DNA from 2 places in the Thalassobacillus hwangdonensis genome. Region 2 is predicted to be linked to the other one. Evidence: riboswitches for the same ligand, from Rfam matches in the RefSeq annotation. Region 2 holds a riboswitch; the other holds the start of a gene.
The links. A riboswitch is a leader RNA that binds a small molecule or an ion and turns the genes downstream of it on or off. The one in region 2 is predicted to bind cyclic di-GMP.
Positions count from the first base shown of each region.

Region 1: it holds a riboswitch for cyclic di-GMP, as region 2 does, so the genes downstream of both, ACFQ2J_RS13595 (hypothetical protein) here and ACFQ2J_RS17230 (HD-GYP domain-containing protein) in region 2, are expected to answer to the same signal.

Region 1 covers NZ_JBHTKL010000005.1:826,891-839,090, forward strand. The annotation lists gene ACFQ2J_RS13570 (hypothetical protein) at 1-56, opposite strand, end outside; gene ACFQ2J_RS13575 (DUF429 domain-containing protein) at 218-871, opposite strand; gene ACFQ2J_RS13580 (GntR family transcriptional regulator) at 1,049-1,771, shown strand; gene panD (aspartate 1-decarboxylase) at 1,886-2,278, shown strand; gene ACFQ2J_RS13590 (threonine synthase) at 2,437-3,648, shown strand; cyclic di-GMP riboswitch class I at 3,999-4,083, shown strand; gene ACFQ2J_RS13595 (hypothetical protein) at 4,151-4,651, shown strand; gene ACFQ2J_RS13600 (DUF5667 domain-containing protein) at 4,664-5,695, shown strand; gene ACFQ2J_RS13605 (ATP-grasp domain-containing protein) at 5,863-6,738, shown strand; gene ACFQ2J_RS13610 (hypothetical protein) at 6,773-8,077, opposite strand; gene ACFQ2J_RS13615 (sodium:solute symporter family protein) at 8,315-9,742, shown strand; gene ACFQ2J_RS13620 (amidohydrolase) at 9,828-11,471, shown strand; gene ACFQ2J_RS13625 (APC family permease) at 11,554-12,200, shown strand, end outside.
Region 2 covers NZ_JBHTKL010000006.1:309,434-321,633, forward strand. The annotation lists gene ACFQ2J_RS17160 (nucleoside deaminase) at 1-205, opposite strand, end outside; gene ACFQ2J_RS17165 (EamA family transporter) at 217-1,131, opposite strand; gene ACFQ2J_RS17170 (GyrI-like domain-containing protein) at 1,251-1,730, opposite strand; gene ACFQ2J_RS17175 (hypothetical protein) at 1,754-2,101, opposite strand; gene ACFQ2J_RS17180 (hypothetical protein) at 2,235-2,597, opposite strand; gene ACFQ2J_RS17185 (TIGR04104 family putative zinc finger protein) at 2,658-2,951, opposite strand; gene ACFQ2J_RS17190 (hypothetical protein) at 2,973-3,485, opposite strand; gene ACFQ2J_RS17195 (Cof-type HAD-IIB family hydrolase) at 3,506-4,279, opposite strand; gene ACFQ2J_RS17200 (hypothetical protein) at 4,460-4,915, shown strand; gene ACFQ2J_RS17205 (hypothetical protein) at 4,940-5,386, shown strand; gene ACFQ2J_RS17210 (hypothetical protein) at 5,400-6,125, shown strand; gene ACFQ2J_RS17215 (hypothetical protein) at 6,148-6,531, shown strand; gene ACFQ2J_RS17220 (sodium/glutamate symporter) at 6,575-7,990, opposite strand; gene ACFQ2J_RS17225 (pirin family protein) at 8,411-9,277, opposite strand; gene ACFQ2J_RS17230 (HD-GYP domain-containing protein) at 9,399-10,010, opposite strand; cyclic di-GMP riboswitch class II at 10,023-10,106, opposite strand; gene ACFQ2J_RS17235 (GGDEF domain-containing protein) at 10,312-11,391, shown strand; gene plsY (glycerol-3-phosphate 1-O-acyltransferase PlsY) at 11,664-12,200, shown strand, end outside.

The DNA of each region.
Region 1 (12,200 bases), on a different contig from region 2:
TTGCAACCGGCCAACAGAAATACTGTCATCAAAAAAATCATTGGTGTTTTTTGCATAGAAGCATCCTTTCTAAGTCTAGAGTAGTAAATAAATCCTTTGATAAGTGCAACGTTTCTAAGTATATACCAAATTTTTCTTATATGTAAGACTATATAACTATCAGTCTCATAATCCTTCAAAATTAAAAGTGTTTACACCGTCTGCACTTCTCAACTCGTCAAAAACATAGGGCAAAAGGATTCTCCTCACTCGTTTTTTTCCATACCCATTTCACTTCTTTATTAGGATCGATCCAGCACCATGCTGCCAATGCTGCTGCACATGCATCGATGGTATGGGAGGTTTGACTGACAGAAATCGGAAGCCCTTCAATCCCCTGTGATGGAAACCACTCTGCAATTGCAATTCTTGAGTCAAGTTCCTTCTTATACAATAGAGCATGTTTCTTATCCTCTAAACGTGTGCCGATGGCTGCCCCGGGATGGACCTCTGCGACCTGGAGATGATTCAGAGCTTCTGTCATCATGATTCTTCGCGTCAATGAAATTCCCCGAAGCGTTAAGTATGCCATCCTTGTTAATGTAGGTGGCATTACGGAACTGCCGTTGAGGCCGTTGTCCTTCATCAATTTCCTCAATTGCTTGTCTTGTGGCCGATCGCCACCTCCATCCTGGTAAGATAATGGTGCATCAATTGCTACTGCTATGTCTTCGTACTGTTGAGCGGCAACGAGCGTAGTGATGATATCTTCATCAGAAGCACCAAGCATTAAATCATCCAATAGGAGTCGTTCGCCCTTTTGAGAAAAAACTGCTACAGCCGTATCTTTATGGTTACCTGGACCAGACAGGTCGATGCCGATGATTTTCATAAGCCATCTCCTTATCGTTATCTTGTATAAATTTTTGTTCCTATTATTGTACATGAAATAGCATACAAGAAATTATCATGTGCATCGATAATTTCAAATCAGAATTTTCTTTTAATAGATTTCCGTTTATACTATATGGTGGGGGGTATAACAACAGCATAGGACAGGGTGATGAGTATGACGTTGAATTATACAGATTCGGTTCCACTTCATATACAATTGAAACAAATCATTCAACAGTATATAGTAGAAGGTATTTACGAAGAGAAGATTCCGAGTGAACGTGCTTTTATTGATGAATATCATGTCAGCCGCAGTACGGTCAGGGAAGCGATCAATCTTCTTGTGAGAGAAGGTATCGTTGAAAAAAGACATGGCAAAGGGACCTACATAACGCTGAAGCCAATTGATGATTGGCTAGGTAATCTGAGCAGTACATCTGAAACGATTGAACGGATGGGGATGAAGCCTGGCGCAAAGTTGATTCATTCAGAAATCGTTCAGTTGAATGAACGCATGCAGAGGATTACGGGTCTCAAGGAAGCCTATCATTTCATACGGGTACGGTATGCAGACCGTACGCCGATTGGTGTTGAATATCACTATTATCCAACAGATATTGGCCGTAAGTTGAGTACGTATGATTTGAATGAAGTGACGCTCTATGACGTAATTGAATTAGAGTTGGGCATCAAGATGTTTGAAGCGGATCAAGTCATTCGGTCTGGGATGGTGCCCGAAGAGGTTGCAAAACTGCTTGATATATCCGATCGCACTTGTATTTTGATAACGGAAAGAAAATTGACCGATGTGAATGAGGAATTTGTAGAACTTGAGCAAGCATTTTATCGGTCGGACATGTATGCTTTTAAAATCAAATCATCCAGGAATCGTTCATGAATGCCGGTATCGTTACCGGCATTTTTTCATTCTATGTGCAACTGGTACGGACGTCCTTACAACATTGCCTATCGACAAGTTGTGTTATACGATATCAAAAAAGGAGGATTTAATATGCAACGCATGATGTGTAAAGGTAAAATTCACCGCGCTACAGTAACAGAAGCTGAACTTGATTATGTAGGTAGTATTACAATTGATTATAAGTTGATGAAAGAAGCAGATATCAAACCTTACGAAATGGTCCAGATTACGAACCTTAAAAATGCAACGAGATGGAAGACGTATGCTATACCTGCACCTGAAGGCTCGAAACGGATCTGCCTGAATGGACCTCCTGCCCACTTGTTTTCTCCTGGGGACATCGTCATCATCCTAAGTCTCGGCATGATGACAGATGAAGAAATCGAAACACTGAAGCCTAGGGTCGTTTTTGTTGATGAAGAAAATGAAATCACTTCCGTAGAAGAGCATGACTTACATTGGCCAGAAGGCGTCAAAGCCTGACACCGTTCTTCCAGCTGATCGCTTGATCAGCTGGGTTTCTTTTAACCTAGAAGCACCCTACTAGAATACGAGAATGAAAGTGTAACAACTCGCATCCAATCAAGAATGGGTGTGACTTAAATTTTCAAAATAGTCGGAAAAACCGAAGGAGGGCAAACATGAGATTTTGGTTTACATGTAATGGCTGTGGAAAAAACAAAACATTTGATTTAATTGAAACCAAATGTGAATGTGGTGGCACTTTGGGAGTAGAATATGACCTCGATATGGTGGCACATACATTTACGAAAGAAAGCCTGAAAGAACGGGTTCCTTCTATGTGGAGATATAAAGAGCTTCTCCCTGTCGAACATATGGAAAATGTCATTTCCTTAGGGGAAGGCTGGACGCCGCTCGTCCGCCTTGAAGAAGCGGAGAAAGAATATCCTGTCAAAAAGTTGTGGGTGAAGCGGGAAGAACAGAACCCGACTGGCAGCTTCAAATCACGCGGATCATCAGCAGCAGTGTCTGTAGCAAATGAGTATGGGGTCAAAAAAGTTGCCGTGAATTCTAATGGGAATGCCGCTTCAGCACTAGCTGCATATGCGGGCTACGCTGGAATGGAAGCATATGCGTTCGTGCCTAAGGATTGCCCAGGCCTGATTGTGGAAGAATGCATGCTGCACGGTGCTCATACGTTTTTGGTGGATGGTTTGATCCAGGATGCTGGAAAGCTGATCCAGGACGGAAAAAAAGAGCAGGGCTGGCACAATGTCGGCACATTGAAGGAACCGGGAAGAGCTGAAGGAAAAAAGACGATGGGATTGGAATTGGCAGAACAATTTGATTGGAACCTGCCAGACGTAATCATCTACCCGACAGGCGGTGGATCCGGTGTCATCGGGATGTGGAATGCGTTTCTGCAGCTGAAAGAGCTTGGGTTCATTGAAGGAGATCTTCCGAAAATCGTCAGCGTGCAGGAAGATGGCTGTCAGCCTATTGTTACTTCGATTGAAACTGAAAGTCCATTCTCTGCACAAACCTATGGAGTCGTGTCCAACCCGACCGGCATGCGAGTACCAAGCCCTCCGGATGGGGAACTGATCACTTCTATCCTACGTGATTCTAATGGGACAGCTGTTGCGGTTACCAAAGAAGAAATCAAAGATGCGCAGTCTTACTTCGGTAAGTATGGAGTTTCTTCATCACCGGAAGGATCCGCGACGATGGCAGGATTCAAACGGTTGGTAGAAGAAGGCTGGCTCTCTGAAGATGACGAAGTCGTACTATTCAATACCTCACACGCTATGAAATACTTACCATATGAAGTGTCGAACGTACCTACAGTAAAGAACTATCAGGATTGGATAGCGACTCAGCACGTATTTTAATGTAAAATGCTAAGCGTAAGCGCTTAGCATTTTTTTGTGAGCCAAGTGTAATCTGCTTTCCAGCGAGTCTTAAAAGGTTGCCGGCGAGTTTTTGAATTTACCGGCCACTTGCTCACCTTTACCGGCAACTTCCGGATTTTTCCGGCGCCATCTGAAATTTACCGGCGACTGACTCTTAATACTTACAATCTCTATACGCTTAGCACTTTTTGATCGCAATTTACGATAGGGTATTAGGTGTGTATATTTTCCTGATTAGTCCAATTATTCGGGTTTATATTCCTGATTTAGGCATAATTAGATAAAGCATCAAAGGTAATTATGGTATTATTAGATTATCAACTTCATATATTCGACAAAGGCAAACCTATTGAAAAGTAGGGACGCAAAGCTACAGGGGCTAAAGGTGTTTATCTATGCTTGCCAGCTGCCAATTACGTGTAAACCTATCCATGTAATTGGATAGGTTTATTTATTTTTTCAATACAAAGGAGGTTAGGATTTGAGATTCCGCAGCTTTATCGTAAGTATTTTGTTGTTATTTACATTAAGTGCATGTAATTCGCCTGAGGAGGTGCAAGGCAAACAAGGGAATTCTTCTAAAGAGAGTAAAGAATCGGTCTTATACGAAAATACTTCTTATCATTTATCTGTTGGGGAAATGGAAGGCTGGTTACTTGAAAAAGAGACAGACGAAGGTAGACTTCATGCGAAATTCACCAACAATCAATCGAAAGCAATTGTAACCGTAACCGAAACAACTAAATCTTTCGAAAACATCAAAGATGAGTTGAAAGATGGAGCGGGTAAAGTAGATGTGGTTCAAGATGATAAGGCTTCTATTTCTTTTATCTCTGGATTGAATGAAAAGATGAGAACAGATATTTATATAAAGAAACATCGAGAATTTACATATGTATTTACGTTCATTTCACCTCTCTCAGCTTATGAGAAGAAAGAGAATGAGATCAAAAAATTCTTGGATGAAGTCCATCTAAAATAAGGGGGATTTATAATGAGAAAAGTGTTAAGTGTAGGCGCTGCTTTCAGTCTGGTATTTTCAATCGGGATGACAGGTGTGTCTGCTGAAGAAGGACAGACCGATATTCAGTCTGAGTTTTATCAAACGATACGTTTTATGGAAGAGTCCACTTTTGAATTAACAAAGGATCAAAAGGAAAAAGTGCACTTATTGAATGAATTTGCCGAAAAGCGAATGAATGAAATAGAGACTGCATTGGAACGTGGGGAAGAAGAGCTTGCCTTACAATTGATTGATGAATTGGAAAATCTCATCGATCAAAAAGAGGAAAGTGTCACTGTACTGAAGGATGGAAGTGATTCGGAAACGATTGAAGATGATTCACTGGATGAAGCACTGGAGTCTTTGACTAAAGGTACAAAACAAATTGATGCCCTTCTTCAAAGAGATGACTTGCCTGAAGAGGCGAAGAAAGGTTTGGAAAAAGCGTTGGCTCAGCATCAAAAAGTACTGCTTGACTCCAAGACCTCAAAAGGCTCGGCTGAGGATGAAGACGAAGAAAAGAACGACGATAGTAATGATGATGAGGAACAAAAAGAAGAAAAGAACAGTAATAGAGATCGTGACCAAAATCGAGTAGATCGTAACGAAGATAAAGATGATGACAGAGATCGCCGCGATGACGATGATGACCAGGACGAAGATGAAGACGAGGACGATGACAGAGATCGCCGCGACGACGATGATGACCAGGACGAAGATGAAGACGAGGACGATGACAGAGATCGCCGCGACGACGATGATGACCAGGACGAAGATGAAGACGAGGACGATGACAGAGATCGCCGCGACGACGATGATGACCAGGGTGAAGATGAAGACGATGATGATGACAGAGATCGCCGCGACGATGATGATGACCAGGATGAAGATGAAGACGAGGACGATGACAGAGATCGCCGCGACGACGATGATGACCAGGATGAAGATGAAGACGAGGACGATGACAGAGATCGCCGTGATGACGATGAAGATGACGAAGATGAAGATGACGATGAACAGTGAGACGACGATTGATGTAAGGATGATTTAATAATTGGCTTTGTAAAAAGCGCTTGTGAGGATATGACTTCTCCCAAGCGCTTTTTAATTTTCAGTGGAGAGAGGTGATATCAATTGACTTCTATTTCTACTATACTGTGAATAGTAGTTAATTCAGGGAGGCATCTTACATGCTAGGCTGGCTGATTGTAAATAGTTTTACTGCTTCATCTAAAAAGTTTCAGGACAATTACGACTTACTTCAGAAAGCTGCAAATCTAAGAAACATTTCTCTGACGATTAAAACAGATATTGATTTGTTTTATGTCTTACATAAAGAAGAGAGTAAGAATACAAAACCTGATTTCGTTATTTCTTGGAACAATGATGTATTTCTGGCAAAGTACTTGGAGAGCTTGGGCGTTCGTGTTTTCAATTCATCGGAAGCAATTGAACATACTGCAAATAAAGCGCTGACCCATATTCGTCTGAATGATTGCGGTTTACCAATGCCGAAAACGATTCTGGCACCGGTCAACTTCAATCAGTCCGAGGGTTTGTATAGGGATTTTATTGAGAGAGTAGTTGATGAGCTAGCATTTCCCATGATTATTAAGGGTTGTTACGGATCTTTCGGAAAGCAAGTGTTTCTTGCTCATTCCGCACAAGAATTAGTGGAGAAGGCTCAGGTGTTCCAGCATAAGCCGTTCATGTTCCAGGAATTCATCGCATCCAGCAACGGCCGCGACGTGCGTATCAATATTGTCGGTAATCAGCCGGCTGCATCAATGCTCAGGACTTCTGGTAACGATGACTTTCGGGCGAATATCACCAATGGTGGCATCATGCGAACCTATCAACCAACGGATGAACAAATACAGTTGGCTATCCGTGCTAGTAAGGAGCTTGGGCTTGACTTCGCCGGGGTTGACCTTCTGTTCGGGAAAGAAAATCAGCCGATCATTTGTGAAATTAACGGGAACTCCCACATTAAAAACATTACGGATTGCACAGGTGCAGACATCGCTGGTGCCATGATTGATCATGTAATTGCCGAGATTCGATAATGAAAAGAGACTGACCAGCTGGCCAGTCTCTTTCTTATTGTAAAGCAGTAAGGGAGGAGCGGATTTCCTGTTGATACGCATTGATTTTGTCAAATTTACCTTCAAAAGAAGTCTCCAATAACGGATCCTTTTCAAGTCCTTCGTAGCTCGGATAAGCATATTTCAGTTGCCCGAGTGAATCCGTGATATCTTGTTTTTCTGCAATCAATAGATTTATCTTTGCAAGACTCGCCAGATGATACTCAAAGTTGAAGGATTCCTGGAGATGAGATGGCGTTTCTCGTTCCAGAATATCAGAAATAAGGATGTTCAGCCGGTTTCTTGCCACCAGGGCGTCATTCATGATACTTTGCCAGTCTTCCCCTTCATATGTAACGGAAGTCTGCTGCAGCAAGTAAGTGGATCGAGCATCATTGTATTTGATGAAGCCTTCCCACATCACATCTTTATGTCCGTTTTCAAGTGCCTGATGAAAGGCATACTTGGCCTCATTCAAATAGAGAATGAACAATTCCAAATCTTCACTGGATAATTGGGTGTGAATCGTCTGTTTCACTTTCAGTGCACCTTCAGTGGAAAAGAAATCAAGGTTGTCCATGTCGTATTTCCTCCTGAGGATGCCATTCGCTTTTTTATTGTAGTACAGACCAAGATAATTATAGTAGACCGTCTGGGTGACGCTATTCTTCAGCATCGTTCCTCTCACATCAAGAAGAGTGGAGGTCACTTGCTTATCGTTACGGTGGGTCAATTGTTGGTATGTAGTGATGGATTTGATCAGCTTGACCGTTTCATCAATCAGAATCAGGTTCCCTGTGCTTACAGCCAAAAATGCTTGCTTACGTTGGTCAATCAGTTCTAAGACATGATCCATCTTATCGATATTCCGCTGCCGGTTTTCGTCTGCTGCGTTGAAAAGATAAGGAAAGAACACAATGATATCAATGAAGTACTGAAGATGAGTTGCAAATTCAATGGCGGTCTTTGATTCTTTCGAAAATCTATCCTCAAGTTGTTTGAAAATCTCGTCTCCTACTTTTTTGGAAGTCTCCATATCATAGACCCTCAAAAGGCTGGTGAAGGATGTGACGTAGTTCTCATTTTCTAAGACATTACCATCCATCTGAGTGATGACATTGACACTGTCGATCGACAAATATGTTTTCATCGCAAAGATGAACGCCGAGAATGATACGATCAAACCGGTGACAGTGGTTGTAAATTGGATGAATTCAGCTGTGTCCTTGAAAGGGAAGATAAAATAACAAATAAAAAAAGATAATGCTGCTCCAAAAACGATGAAGATATACCGATAAGGTACTTTCGGGATCTTTTTCATATATATGACCTCGCAATCCTGGATTTCATTTCTTTATTATATCAAACCAAAAATGGAGGTGAGCTTACATTCTGTCGTAAGATGTAAAAAAATGTTTTTTGATTTTGGTTGTGTTACCTTTATAATAGTAAATGGCCTAAAAATTCGGAAAATTTATTTTGTTTGAATTTGTATGATCAGGGGGATACACCCCATTCATAGGCTGAATTAAATACATAGAAAGATGGAGGCAATTCAATGGCTTGGTATTTATCGTACATCATCATCTACTTTACCTTCATGTTCGCTCTTGGTGTGTTTTATTTTCTTAGAGTGAAATCATCGAAGGATTACTTGATTGCAGGCTGGAACATGGGCTTCTGGTCGATTGTCGGAACTATCATCAGTACCTTTTGCGGGGCTGCAGTATTTATCGGTTGGTTGGGAATGGGATTCACGGTAGGACTTTCAGGGTTCTTCCAATTTGCACTGCCAGCTGTATTCTTCAGTATTTTATTGATCGTCGTTTTTGCAAAACCGTTACGCAGACAGAAATTGTTTACGCTCGCAGATTTGTTCAGTGAGCGGTTTGGGAAACGGACTGGGGTCATTCCTTCTGTATTATCCGCATTCGTTTATTCCGTACCGACATTGGCATTACAGATGGTCGGGATGACGACCGTTTTCACCATCGCGTTTGGAATGGAAGTGAATACAGGGTTGATTCTGGCATTCGTTCTTATCTTGAGCTTTACGATTCTCGGAGGATTGCCAGCAACGATCATTACCGATGCGATTCAAAGTATCATCGTCATCGTTGGTATCATTGCGCTCTTTATTGCAAGTATCATCTATGGCGGTGGATTTGGAGAAATTATCTCCAACACACCAGTTGAATATTTGACACCTGTTGGTCCTGATGGGTTAGGTGCGGTACTGCTATTTGCTTTGTCAGTCGGACCATTCTATATGATTTGGCAATCGACATGGCAACGGATTTTTGCATCGAAGACAGAGGAAGTAGCTAAATCTGCAGGGGTAACAGGCTTTTTAATCGCAGGTGCTATTTCGTTCCTTCCTTATTCCATCGGTGTGATTGCACGAAACTATGTGCCGTCGGATATGGATCCTGACTTACTTTTCTCTTATGTTACCGTAGAAATGCTTCCTCCGTACCTTGGAGGAATCGTGCTTGTCGGCCTGCTTGCTGCATTGATGACTGGAGCGACATCATTCATCCTGCAGGGAAGCTCCAACTTGACTGTAGACCTGTACCAGCACATGATCAACCCGGACGCTTCTGAGAAGAAAATGATGTTCGCTTCACGTTTAACAGTTGCTATCATCAGTGTCCTAGGGTTGCTTGTTGCATTCAACCTGACGGATATCGTGACGATGTACCAGTGGGCGTTGCGTCTATCAGCCGCTACTCTTGTCTTCCCGTTCCTGGCCATTATGTTCTGGAAGCGGGTAACGAGAGCCGGCGTGGAAGTCAGTATGATTCTGGCTTTGGTAGCTACGTTGCTATACCCGTACTTGAACATTCCGATCGATCATACGATCTTCGGTCTGACAATTTCACTTGTCAGTTTGATTGTGGTCAGCTTGGTGACCAGTCATTCAAAAACAGAACAAATACATGCAGTATACTGGGAGAACTTAGCTTCTTCTAAGCGGAAATTGTAACCAATCATTGCTATGATAGGAATATCAAAAGGAGCATATCATGACGATATGCTCCTTTTAGTAGAAGAGAAAGGAACATACAATCATGACACAATTCGATACCATCATTAAGAATGCACATATACTCACGCTTGATCCGTCATCAACGGTTGCGGGATCCCTTGCTGTTTCTGAAGGAAGGATCACACAAGTTTGGAAGGAAAGGGACCCTGGAGTTGATGCAGAGCATGTCATCGATTTACAAGGGAAGACATTGATACCAGGCTTTATCGATACTCACAATCACTTGCTCATGTACTCCCAATACCTGGACCAGATCAATTGTACAGCTCAATTGAATCGAAATGTGAAGGATATTCAAAGTCGTATAGAAGAAGAAACGAAACACAAAGAAAAAGGGGAGTGGATTATTGGCTGGGGGTATGACGATACACTGTTAGCTGAAAAGCGTCACCCTACAAGAGCGGAACTGGATGCAGTTGCGCCGGATCACCCAGTTTTGATTCGCCACATTTCCAGTCATTTTGCAGTAGTGAACTCCTTTGCACTTGAGCTTGCGGAAATACCAGAAGATATCCAAGACCCGAAAGCCGGACATCTAGGAAGGGATGAGAGCGGAAAGCTTGACGGGGTACTGCATGAATTTGGAGCGATGAAGCTTGTAGATGATGTCATTCCTGATTATACCGTGGAGGAACTGGCTTCACTTATCGAACAAGGTGCCAACGATTACCTCGCTCAAGGAATTACGACGAACTCTGATGCCGGTGTGGGTCTTGTGAAAGGATTTTTAGAGTATAAAGCCCATGTAAAAGCCTTGGCAGAAAATAAAAACCCACTGAAAATGCGTTTTCTGATGCTTCATCATTTGCTCGGGGAAGGCGGACCTTTCGCTGGAATGAAAGCTGATGAGGTGGACCAACGTATTCAACAGGAGACAGCTGGTCGCGCACGATTAGATAGTGCAAAACTTTTCCAGGATGGATCGATTCAAGGGCTGACAGGTGCATTGAGGCAACCTTATTTCACCCGTCCCGAATTGTCCGGAGAGCTGAGTCATGACCAGGACGCTTTTAATGAAGAGGTGCTTGACCTTCACACCCGAGGCTTCCGGATTGCCACACACGGGAATGGGGATAGAGCAATAGGCTCCATCATCGATGCGTATTCTTCTGCTCTGCAGCAGGAGCCACGACACCATCACCGTCACCGCATCGAGCATGTCCAGACTGCCACGATCAAAGATTTGCAACAGATGAAAATGAACGGAATCCAAGCATCCTTTTTTATCAACCATGTGTATTATTGGGGAGACCGTCATCGAGACATTTTCCTTGGCGAAGAGCGTGCAAACCGTCTGAATCCTTTGAAGGAAGCAGAAGAACTCGGCATGAAATTTACTCTTCATTCTGATTGTCCCATCACACCGATCTCTCCACTGTTTTCCATCTGGGCAGCGGTCAATCGAGTGACTTCCTCAGGTGAAGTGCTTGGAGAAGCGCAACGCATCGACGCAATGACAGCTTTGAAGTCGATGACGATATGGGGAGCAAGGTTGAATTTTGAGGAAGAAGAGAAAGGCTCCATCGAAATTGGAAAGGCTGCGGATTTTGCAGTGCTGGATCAGGATCCTACGACATGTGATCCAATGGAAATCAAAGATATTGAGGTGGAGGCAACCTATATCGATGGAAAATGTGTTTTTTCAAGAGCTGAACTTGGAACTTGATGGAATTTGACGAAGACCCTTGAAAAAAGGATAATAAACGAGTACTTATATAAAAAATAGAAGAAATTAAAGGAGATTGACAATGGAAGAAAGAAAAACATTGCAAAAATCGTTTAAGTCCCATTGGGTCTGGGCGATTGCACTCGGCTCATCTATTGGCTGGGGCGCATTCGTACAGCCCGCAAACTGGATGGGACAAGCTGGACCAATGGGGGCGATGCTCGGGTTCGGAATCGGCGCACTGTTGATGATGGTAATTGCAGTAAGCTACGGTTTCCTGATTAAGAGTTTCCCTGTATCCGGTGGTGAGTTCGCCTATTCCTTCATCAGTCTTGGCCGTACGCATGCATTCATCTGTGGCTGGTTCTTGACACTTGGTTACATTTGTATCGTTGCATTGAATGCATCCGCCTTCGCACTAATGTTCAAATTCGTTTTCCCACGGTTTGTAGAAAATCTGCAACTTTATCAAATCGCAGGCTGGGATGTCTATGGAACGGAAATCGTTTTGGCTACACTCGCACTAGCTGTATTTGGATATTTCAATGTTAAAGGAACAGGCTTATCCGGACGGATGCAGTTCATCTTCTGTTCTGTCATGGTAGTAAGTGTTGTTGCATTGACATTCCTAGTCGGAGCACAGCCTGAGTCCGGGTTCTCCAATGTACAGCCAATGTTCCCTGCTGATAAAACTGCATTTGCAGCAGTGATTGCGATCGTAGCGATGGC
Region 2 (12,200 bases):
ATAATTCGAGCGTCTGCAGTTTTTTCTGCGCACGCCTAATAGCAAGCAATTCAGCATGTCCACTGACATCGTAGGTCTTGTGAAGTTCGTTCACTCCTTCAGCTACCACCTCGTTGTCCTTAACCAGCACCGCACCAAATGGCTGGCCACCTTCCTTTACGTTCTGAACAGCAAGCTCAACAGCGCGTTCCATGAATCGATCCATGTTACATCCTCCTATTCATGCACTATTTTTTCTCTATACCCTTTTTTCCTTCTTATAAAGGATTCTCCCAGCTCATTCATGAAAATTGCCAGAATGATGAGCAGGATCCCGAACCATTGCAGTGGACTGACTGATTCCGAAAGAAAGACCATCGCCGAAATGATGGCTACTGGAAGTTCCACAGAGCTTAACACATTGGCAAGTCTGCCTGGAATCAGCGGTGCACCTGCCGCGAAGAACCACGGCGGAAGCACCGCCCCTACCATTGCAACCCCGAACGCAATCAGCCATAATCGCCCATCGCCTAGAGGAACCGACGTAATTTCCCTGACAAAAACAAGGAGCATCAGCACGAGAGATCCCGCCACCATAAGCGCACTCCGCAAGATTGGATGAGACTTGGTAGCTACTTGTCCACTGAAGAAAATGAATCCCGCATAGGATGCGCCTGATAACAACCCTAAAACGAGCCCGATCGTTGGTAATTCAGCTACATCTCCTCCGATAATTTCAGAAGCAAACACGACTCCGGTCAGCGTAACGACCAAAGATAATAGATTGACCTTAGTCGGTACGGCTTTGCTGAAGATCCACTCATAAATCATCCCCATCCATACAAACTGGAAGAGCAGAATAATCGCCAGGGAAGCAGGTATGTACAGCATCGCCCCATAATAAAAAATACCAGTCAAACCTACTGACGTACCGGTGGCGACGACCTTCAGCACATCGCCTTTTGTCATCCCTTTCAGCTTCAATCCTTTTACTATGCTGATTCCCCACAGCATAGCGAATGCAACCAGCATTTGCGTAATATTCAATTGTCCCAGCGTATAACCGTATGAAAATCCTGTTTTCACGAAGATAGGAGTAAAACCGAAGCTTGCTGCTCCGATCAATACCAGCGTAATTCCTTTCGTCTTCATGATGACTAAACCTCCTTCACTCCGCACGAAATACCTGCTTTAATACTTCCACTTAAGGCTGGATTTAAACTAAAACGACGTAATCCATTGTTAAGGATTACGTCAAAGTGTACTACAGCTTACTTTACAGGATCACATAAGTCTACATTGTCTTCATTTTCTGACCACTCGGAATAGATTTCGAGCGTCCACTTTTCAGGCGTACGCTCATAGCCATTGTCTGTGATCCACTGATGCAGATCCGTATAAACATCAATGATTTCCGAGGAGTGTCCTTTGAAGTTCAGCACTGCGTATTTCTGTTTAGGAATCGTCAGGCTGACCATGCCCTCAGGGACATCCTCGATTGCTTCCACTTCAAAACAGGACCAGTAGCCGTCTTCATCCTGTGATTCTTCAGCCACTTTGAACGCACCGATTAAGTTGACCGGCTCCACCAGATGCTTGATTTCGGATTTTCGTTCGACTAGCTTCATCGATGCCTTTGGAATCTCCTCACCAAATTCTTTCATATCCTCACAAACTACTCGGAAACCAACTAGTTTCTTTTCACCAATTTCCTTTACACCGCGATATTCGATCCGTTTTGTTTTCTCCATTTATAAACCCCTCTCTTTTTTCATCAGGATAATTTCCATGATGGTATCAATGAATGAAAGCCGAAGAAATAACTCATCGGAATGTGAATGATCGTGTAGATAGTGAGTGTAACGGCATAGGTGATGAACCACACTGGAACACTTACACCAAGGAACAGATACAGTAAAATCATACCTACCGGGAACGGCATCAATACGATCAACCACATCGGACTTCCTACAGCTTCCGTCAACGCCCCTAGCGTCACCACAGAAGCACCGATTACGAGCGCCTGCCACACAGAAAGATCTAGTGTGAAGACCCTACTAGCTACATAATAAGAAAACCCATTCAAAGAAATCGCCAATAAAAAATCAAAAAAATACTTCATGCCTTCGCCTTCTTTAATTTTAATAGGAGGATTCGTTTAAAAATTTATGTAAAATGGTTGCTTTTGAGTGTCGAGACACAGCTCGATTCTCAGGCGGAATTCGATAAAACCACTATCTCTAGCGCCTGTGATGTTACTGGGAATAGACGATAATCTTTTCGGCAACTTCCCGATCCGGACCATCCTTCCTGACCCAAACTTCAACAAGATCCCCTTCAGCGAGAACTTTGACGGAATCTTTCACGCCCTCTACTTTTGTGTCTTCGTCAAAGTGAATTTCGTAGGAAGGATAGGATGCCGTCGGGTCGGTCATGGGAGGTGCAATATGCATGCGCGTTTCTGATACTTCAAGAATGTAAAGATGCCGATAATCGGACGTTGTTTCGGATTGATTCGTTACATCCACAAAAGAGTCAGGATTTGGAGTAGGGTAGCTTTCCTGCATGCATCCAGCTAAGAGTGTTAAAACAATTGCAAGTGATAATAGAAATTTCATAAACTCCCTCCACACTGTATGGTCCTTCTTACTTATTGGACGAGATAAACTCGGAGTCGGTTACAAATTTTTACGAGTTAACCTTAAACAAAATGGAATGATCAAAGTCACAACTGAGATCACAGTAAATGTAATCGTAATGGAGGTTGATGTAGAAACAAAGAAGGATGTCAGAATCATAGGAGCTGGCCAAATGAGGGAGAGGATACCTACATAATGTCTTGTCTGCTGACTGATGTGGTGGTGTTGTTTACAGTAAGGACATTTCTTTAATCTCCTTAAATTGTAGCATTGTTTGAAAGTCTCCCAGAAACTCCATTCCTCCCCACAATATTGGCAAACTGGCAGTTTCATTGAGTAACCTCCCTCTACCTACTAGCGTTTAGCAGAAACGAAAAATTGATTCGAAGTGTACTCCGTTTCCTTGAGAACCGCCTGAAGCAGGGTCTCCTCCATTTCCTGATCAATTTCCTCTTCGGTCCAGATGTTGATTTCGAGCTCTTTATCTTTCATCGAGACGACTTCAACATTCACAGTGAAATCAGATAGATGCTGGTCCAAAACGGATTGAACTTTTTCTTTTGCATCCACGTGCATTTTCTCAAAATCATATGAGTCAGTAATTTTCTGATCAGAGATATTCTGTCCGACATAAAAAATCAATTCAGGGTTTTCACGTTCATACGCTTTTGCATGGTAGGTCTGGTGGATGATGTCATAGTTGATATTCTTGACCACAAAGTCTCCATCGTAGTTACTTTCCAAATGTTCTTCGAATGCTTTATCGTATTTGTACAAGTCCCATGGAGTCCCGTAATTAAAGAAGAAAATTCCTGATAGGATGATAATCAGAAAAAAATAAAACGGTTTCGATTTCAACAGCTTCACGAAATCCTCCTCCTTCCCTATTAGATGAGATTGTAGTGCGCCAATGCGAAAGAAATTCCATCCTCACTTGATTTCTTCGTGACGAAGTCTGCTGTCTGCTTTAGTTTTTCACTTCCATTTCCCATTGCTACACCCACCCCTACAAGCTCCAGCATATCAATATCATTTTCTCCATCTCCGAATGCAATCGCTTCTGAAGGGGTGTAACCAAAATGTTCAAGCACCTTTAAAATCGCAACTGATTTCGACACATCCTCCTGAAGCACATTCAGCACATATGGATGCCATCTTCGAAATGTTAAATTCGGAAAAGCCTTTTGGTATTTTTCAGCTGTTGGATCATCTCCGAATAAACACAGCAGATAGATTTCTTTTTGGTGAATCGAGGGATCAACTGCCGGGTATTCGTCCAGCGCTAATGTCTCCTTCAATGCATTGGATATCTCAGGTTCTTTAACCCCATTCATATTGAAGTCTTCAGTATAGAAAGATAATCCGTGGTTCTCCACCTGTGAAAACTCAACTACTTCCTTGACTAGCTGTTTATCCAAAGGAATCTTATGTAATACTTTATCTTTATGCGTTACGTATCCGCCATTTGCCGTGATGAAGGTATCTATTCCTAAATCCCTGATTTCTTCACACATTGAAAGAGGTCTTCCTGTAGCTGCCACCAGTTGGATTCCGTTTCTTTTCAATGATTGGATTGCGAGTTTTGTAGATTGGGAAATGCTTCCGTTGTCGTGGTGAGTGATGGTGCCATCAATATCGAAAAAAATGATTTTATAGGCCATGTCGTACTCCATTCTTCTCTATACATATTAAAGCAGGAAAAAAATCCTATATCCTAATATTACCACATCACTTTTTTCAGGTTGAAATGCATATCAGTGATAATAGTATTTTGGCAATATTTAACTTTTAAATGATATAATAAAGAATGGGAAGTAAACCAGAGCAAAGGAGGTATGCAGTTGAGAAATAAGCAATTTTTCTTGATAACTGTATGGATTATTCTCTTAACTTCTTTTGTTCCAAGTAAGGCATCCGCGACAACTTGGGAATATTCATTTGTTGTTTGGGACGGTTATATTTATGTGATTAGTGATGAGGAATATGTTACAGATGTTGATAAAGAAATTGGTCATGTCACAAAGTATTCAGATATGGACCAGTATGCCGGTAACTTTTCTAATACGTACAAGAAAGGTACGAAATATTATTCGATTGAAGGCGTCAGCACGGACGAAGCAATCGCCATTGAAGAATCCGATGGTCAATACATAAAGGCTTATCGAGAAGAAAAATATGGGTACGGATCTATTTTTGATGTGCAAAGGATTGTCATGGTTCTTATCTTTTTAGTGATGGGGATTTTTGCTATATTTGTCGGTTATAAATTGCTTGAGAATAAACGTGATGATAAGTAAAGATTAACTAAAGGGGGGATTTATTTGAAAAAATTCAATAAGGCATCCCTTATATATGGAAGTGTAGGATTATTATTGTTCCTTTTAACGATCCCTACCAATTTCAACTTGATCGGGTATAATTACAGCTTTGATGAAGAAAGTGAAGTTTTTACCATTCAAGAAGGATATTTTAATAAGGAATACACCCCAGTACACATTACTAACGATAACGCCAGTACATTATCCTTAATAATTTTGTCGGTTGCAAAAGCGGACAATATTTGGATAATGAATATTTTTATACTCTCCATGTTTGCAGCAGCTTTGTTCCTCTTGTTCAATAAATCGTTCAAGCATTCTACTAAATTCTCAAAAAAGTATATTCTACTCTACTTAGTATTATTTATCTCTTTTATCATTTGGGATATTGACGTTAACCTGGATTCTTATCAGGAAGTAAAACACTATGTAAATGAATTAAAGAGATGAAGAGGATGAGCAGATGAAAAAGGTAAATGATTTCTCACCATTTCATTGGATTACAAATGAAACAGAGCCAATTGATTTTGATAATTGGACAGGTAGCAGAGTTGAAAATTTCATCCCAAAAAGATTTACTCATTTCGCTAAACTGATGCACCCTCTTTACCCGGATATAAATATAAAGAATGAAGCTTTATTATGGAGTGATTGTGACCCTGCTGAAGAAGTAACCTTTAATTTTGGAAAACGGATCTTATTGAAAGATTTGGCTGAAAAATATGGCCTTCCATTTAATAAGGAATTTAGTTTCCACTCGTTTGTAAATGCAGTGGGCGGCTATCCTCGATATTTGCCAGGACCAGTTGAAGACAGTATGGATGCTGAAATGGTTCCAGAAGTAATTAAGGTTCTAAATCCATTTACAAAGGGAATGTGTTTCTTCCATTATGACCTATTAAAGGTGAACGAGTATGAGGAAGAGCACGGCTATGGTCATTTGTATTATGGGAATTTAATAGATGTTGAACAGCTCGCTGCTAAAGAAGAAATACGGGATTATCCAACCTACTGGTGGCCAGAGGACAAGAGCTGGTGTCTTTTTACCGGAATTGATTTTGACTTCACCTTATTCGGTGGAACTAAAAAGATGGTGGAAGCATTTCAAGCAAATGCTGAAATTGAATGCATTAAAGTAGATATGCGGACACGAGTAGATGATCATGCAGATAGGAAGAATTTTTCCTGAATGATGTGGGGAGGTTTGGAAGGTGGATTTCATCTACATAGCATCAATAATTGTTGCGCTTTCTTTTGTATCAATTGCCGGGTTTCAGGTGCTTCTTTCCCTTGGTTTCCCCTTAGGTGAATTTGCAATGGGAGGCCAACATAAAATCCTCCCCAAAAAATTAAGAATTGTGAGTGTTATTAATGCTTTAATTCTCTTATTCATGGCTTTCGTTTTTCTACACCATACAGATGTCTTGAATTGGTCTTTCTTTATATCTACCAATATAGCGGTATGGGTGATAACGATTTTTCTCGGAATGAATACAGTAGCAAACCTGATCTCACCGAGCAAAAAAGAACGTTTCGTTATGACACCATTATCAGGGGTCACTTTCATCCTATGTTTATTTATCGTCTTATCCTAAAACCATAAAAAAATGCTGCCTCATCAGAGACAGCATTTTCAACTTAAGATCCTTTTTTACCGAAATAGAATAATCCTGCTAACACACCAGTCAATGACATGACTGCTGCGAACGCCAACATCGGCACCGCTCCGAATTGCGCGATGAATGGAACGGATAAGGCTGTTACAAGCCCCCCGCCAAGGAACGGTTCATACACCAATTGTTTATAACCGAATGCTTCGAACGCAGGCGATTTGCTATCCGGATCGACAATCCTCATGAGTAACAGTCCTGTTGCAGTAACACCCATGGATTGACCGAAGTCCCCAATACCACGTTCAAACCAATATTGCGGAATGATTCTCGGAGCAAGAACCAGGAAACCAACAACGTTCCATGTGATTCCAGCAACTGCCAGCACAATGAATGGCACAAGGTATTCGCCAATGACATCGAGTGACACAGAAGCAATCGCGGTCAAAATAAGGATATCCAGTGCAAAACCTTGGATACGAGCAATCATCGGACGGTCTAACACATCATGTTTATCCGTCTTATCAAAGAACAACTGTAAGAGTATGCCCCCGATCATTGCAATAGGGAACAATGGCACATAGGTCATGATTTCACTATCCGTCCAAGCACCCCATGTCACACTTTCTAATGCAATCAGTCCCTCCAGGATGACATACCCGATGAGAACTGCCAGTGAAATGAGCGCAAAGTGGAAGGATAACGGTTCGATTGATTCTGGTCTTACTGTCATATTAGCTGCAGGTTCACGATTTTGGAACTCCATGATACCCTTCTTTTTCAAATTAGAGAATTCTTTAACGTCTTTGACAATCTCTGTCTTCTCTTTTCTGACTGCCCAGTTGATCATGATGATACCGAAAATGACACCAGATAAAATACCAACTGTAGCTAAACCGATTGCCAGATCAAACGCTTCAGGAAAGCCTAGATCCTCAAACGTCTGGGCCATACCTGCCGCTGTACCATGACCTCCTTCAAAGGCAACCTCGATAAGGGCACCCGCCATTGGAGGTATATCGTAGAATGGCACGAGGATCAGCAATACTACCAATAGACCGACGACATATTGTCCCCAGCCAATTGCCCAACCGAAAGCTAACTGCGGGCCCCCATAATTCCAAATATTCTTAAGTGTGGGCGTCTTCGCCCCAAGGAATAAGGCCGCAAATACAATGTTAATCAGCAGGCCAGGTAATGCTTCCCAAACCTGAGTGATCCCTTCAGTCATGATTCCATTCGTGAAAAAGTTGTCTTCTGAAACGAAGGGGGTAACTAACTTACCAAGCACCTGAGGACCAAGAAGTAAAGCTAGAAAGCCACCGATGATGGATGAAGGCAGAAATAAATTTTGGAAGATCGGAAATTTAATCCGGATCAGCTTCCCTAACAGCAAGAAAATCGAAATATATACTAAGGCAAAACCTATCTGGGCAGGCGTCATTTTACCTCTCCTTTACATTAAATATCTTAGAGAGAGTTATACCCTGTGGACGCTATTTGCCAAACATAGGAAAAAGATTTCATAAAAGTCAAATTTTTTGTGCATTTTCAATCACAGGAATTGAATGCCTATTAAGGGGTGTGGGAGATTGAAAAACTTTAAGAAAGAGTATCCAATTCTAAAACAGGATGAATACCATCGGAAAATGAAAAAGAAAAACAAAGGGCTTGTCATTGATACTATTACCGGTTTTATTAATTTTTTATTGAAGATAATCTTTAGATAATCCTAGCTCCACATAAATGTGCGTTGGAAGAAACAAATTATTGCTCAAAAAAAGAGGAGCTCAGAAATCGAAGCTCCTCCTTTTTAATACACACATATTAACAACTAATCTCGACAGATGGCACTTTAGTTATTTTATACTGCCGGCGGTCCAAACTTTCCGTTGCGGAAATCTTCGTATGCCTGCTTAATTTCTTCCATTGAATTCATGACAAATGGACCATGCGCGACCACTTGCTCACGTATCGGCTTGCCGGAATAAACGAGCACTCTCGTTCGGCGCTTTTTGGAAGTGACCTTCAGTTCGCTTGTTGCGTCGTTAGGAGCCTCTTCGTTAAAGCTCAGAGTTGCTACACCATGTTTGTTCAAATTCACCGGATCTTCCCCGATATCTGCTGAACCGGCAAGGACATATGCGAACGCATTGTGATTCTCTGGCAGGTCGAGGGTGAACGAAGCACCTTCTTCCATCGTCAGTTCCGTCAACGTGATCGGTACGATAGAATCCATCGGGCCTTTCACACCTGCCACGTTTCCTGAGAAAACTTTTGCCTGGCCGCCATCAAATCGTACGACCGGCGCGTCTTCACCATAAAGGTTCTGATATCTCGTTCCGGTGAATTTCTTTTCCTTCGGCAGATTCAGCCATAGCTGAAGGGTATGCGCGATATCATCTTCGACACCGTCCTCCGCGTGCCTTGCTCCGCCACCGGCATTCATGTACTGAACGTCACCTGGCTCAAGGATATCTCTTCCCCCACCATTGTCGATGTGCTCCAGCCTTCCATCGACGACATAGGTGATCGTCTGGAAGCCGCGGTGTGGATGATCGGTGAATGTTCCCTTCTTGAACCAGTCTTCCGCCATCAGGATGAACGGATCGAACATCTCGAACTGGCCAGCAGGCAGGACCCACCCTTTCTGGATCGAAGGGAATCCTACCTCATCGTATTTCACATACCACTGTTTATCTACATTACGTTTGAACTCTGCCACACTTATCCTTCCCTTCCTACTTTCTTGATTCTATTCTAGGAACAGTAGGAAATAATGTCCAAATATGTGCCCGAAATAAAATTAGAGGCTCCCATACACATTGTGCTGGGAGCCTCATTCTTTAAATTTATAAAGGAAGAGATTTTTTCATACTCTTCTCACGGATGAATTCTTCAAAGAGATCGACATAATCTGCATCATAGTGGGTATCCCCATGCTTCCTCAAGTCTTCAAGCGCCTCTCCTGGTGTGAAAACTTTCCCATAGGATCTTGCACTTATCATGGCATCATAACTATCGATGATCCGCAAGATTCTCACACAGGAATCCAGCCTTGCACCCTGCAATCCATAAAGATAGCCGGAACCATCGAGGTTTTCGTGATGATACAAGACCACATCTGGTTCTAATTTAATGTCCGTATGGTCACTCAAAATTTCAGTACCATATCGCGGATGCCCTTTTAAAATATGCCACTCCATATTAGTAAGTGGACTTCGCTTCTGTAAGATGCGCTTCGGGACCTGCAGCTTTCCGATATCGTGAAGCAGCACAGAAAGCACCCGTGAAGGCACCAGCATTTTCGACAATGACCAATAATCACAGAACCTTACATAATAATCGGTTACCTGTAACGAATGTTGATATGTAATGGCGTCATGTTTCCGGAGCTGTTCTAGTAAATCCTTTGCAGAAGGAGAATACACATTTAAGTAATAATCCAAAGGGGAAAAACTCATCTTTCATACCTCCATTTAGGAGCCGGTTGCACTAGTGACTCCCGATAACTCAAGTGCCCACATGAAGAGTTATCGTTCATTGCCTTCTCTTCGTTGATGTGTGAAGCAGTTATAGCCTTGCTTTGTACCTATTATAATCACTTTTCGGCTTTAATACTAGTTCATACTGGTGAGGAAAAAGGAATTTTATGATTATTTCACAAAGATTTTACATTCTCTTTTCGACATATTTCTTAAAAATGCTATACTTTTAGATAACTATATTTGTAACGATTACCAGTAATGGAAATAGGTGATTTATTTGATTAAGGATCTCGCAGCAAACGCTGCTGTTCTCATATCCTGCTTTTATTTGATGAGTAAAATCTTCCCCAAACCTTTGAATTCCAAGAACTCCTTGAAGACCTCGATAGGTTACGGCTTCTTCTTTGGACTACTCGGCTTACTATTGATGTACTTTTCCATCCAGGCGACTGATACTGTCAGGGTTGACTTGAGACATCTGGCTATCCTCTTCATAGGTTTTTATGGTGGCATTCCTGCCACGATTGTAACGACGGTAATCATTGCAGGAAGCCGTTTCTTCTTCGGTTTTACTGAAGCAGCTTACGTTGCTGTAGCACTCTCCCTGCTGTTGGGAGGCTGTGTAATTTTGCTAGCTAAATATGCACAAATCGACAGCATAAAAGTCAAAATGTTTTTCGGGAATATCATAGGCATGTTATTTGTAACGATCGCATTATATATCACAATCAGTGATGAAGCGTTACGCCAGGAAATCTTACTTTTCTATTGGCCGTTTGGAATCATTGCAGGGCTCTTAGCAGTGAAAGTATTCATTGATATGCAGGAAGCCAACCGCTTATTCCACTTCTATAAAGAATCGGCCGAAGTGGACTTCTTGACTGGACTGAACAACGTACGGCAATTTGACTACTATTTGAATATCTTTACAACCAGGTTTAAAGAAAAGCATGAGAGTTTATCCATTCTGGTAATTGATATCGATCATTTCAAGAAAGTGAATGATACTTACGGCCATGATGCAGGGGATGAAGTGCTGAAACAGCTTGGAGCGATCTTAAACGAGACCTCTCGGGACATGGATATTGTCTCGAGAAACGGCGGTGAGGAATTCTCAATATTGCTTCCTAATTGCAGGCTTACCCAGGCGACTGCTGTTGGAGAACGGATAAGAAAGCGGGTAGAAAACAACACGTTTGTCTTACCGGACAATCAGCCGCTCCATATAACTGTTTCCATCGGGGCTTCGAGCCTGACGAAGCAGGACGTAGTAATCAAAGACTTCCTGAAACGTGCCGACGTCGCTTTATACGAAGCAAAAGAAAGCGGCCGCAACAAACTATGCATCGCCCAATAATAGAGGAGCCGGGATTCACTTTCCCAGCTCCTCTATTGCTTTAACGCATTGAGGGACAGTCCCCCGCTCTGCTAAAGCTTCACCGCGATGAGGGACTGTCACTCATCGCGGTGAAGTGCTAAGGCGTGAAATTTTCTGTGCCTGAGCTAACGGGTTCAGTTTTGGAAGAGAAACGAGCTGAGCAGTTATTACAAGAAGGGTTGCAGGAAAAAATAAATAACAAAGAGAAATACTTATAATAGCAAACTAATAATTGAGGAGACAATACTACTTTGAACATTTTAACTCTAATTTCAAGTTATATAATAGGTTCAATCTCATTTGCTTTAATAGTCGGTAAAGTGTTTTATAAGAAGGATATTCGCAATTATGGTAGTGGAAATCTTGGTGCAACGAATGCTTATAGAGTTTTAGGCATAAAAGCAGGAGTAATTGTTGCAATTGCAGATATATTAAAAGGTACACTTGCTTGTTTACTTCCGATAATACTTAGTTCTACGGTTAACCCTATTGTATGTGGTTTATTAGCCATATTAGGACACATCTTTTCTGTATTTGCTAGTTTTAAAGGCGGAAAAGCTGTAGCTACAGCGACTGGAGTTTTCTTGTTTTTGACCCCTTTAGGCGTTTTTGTTGGTTTCGTTGTATTTGTATTAACTTTGATCTTTACTAAGTATGTATCACTTAGTTCAATGTTGGCTTGTATATCATTATTCATTTACAGTCTAATATTTGAAGATGTAGTTATCATGGCACTTTCTCTATTAATAAGCGTTTCAATAATTATTCTTCATCGACAAAACATAAAG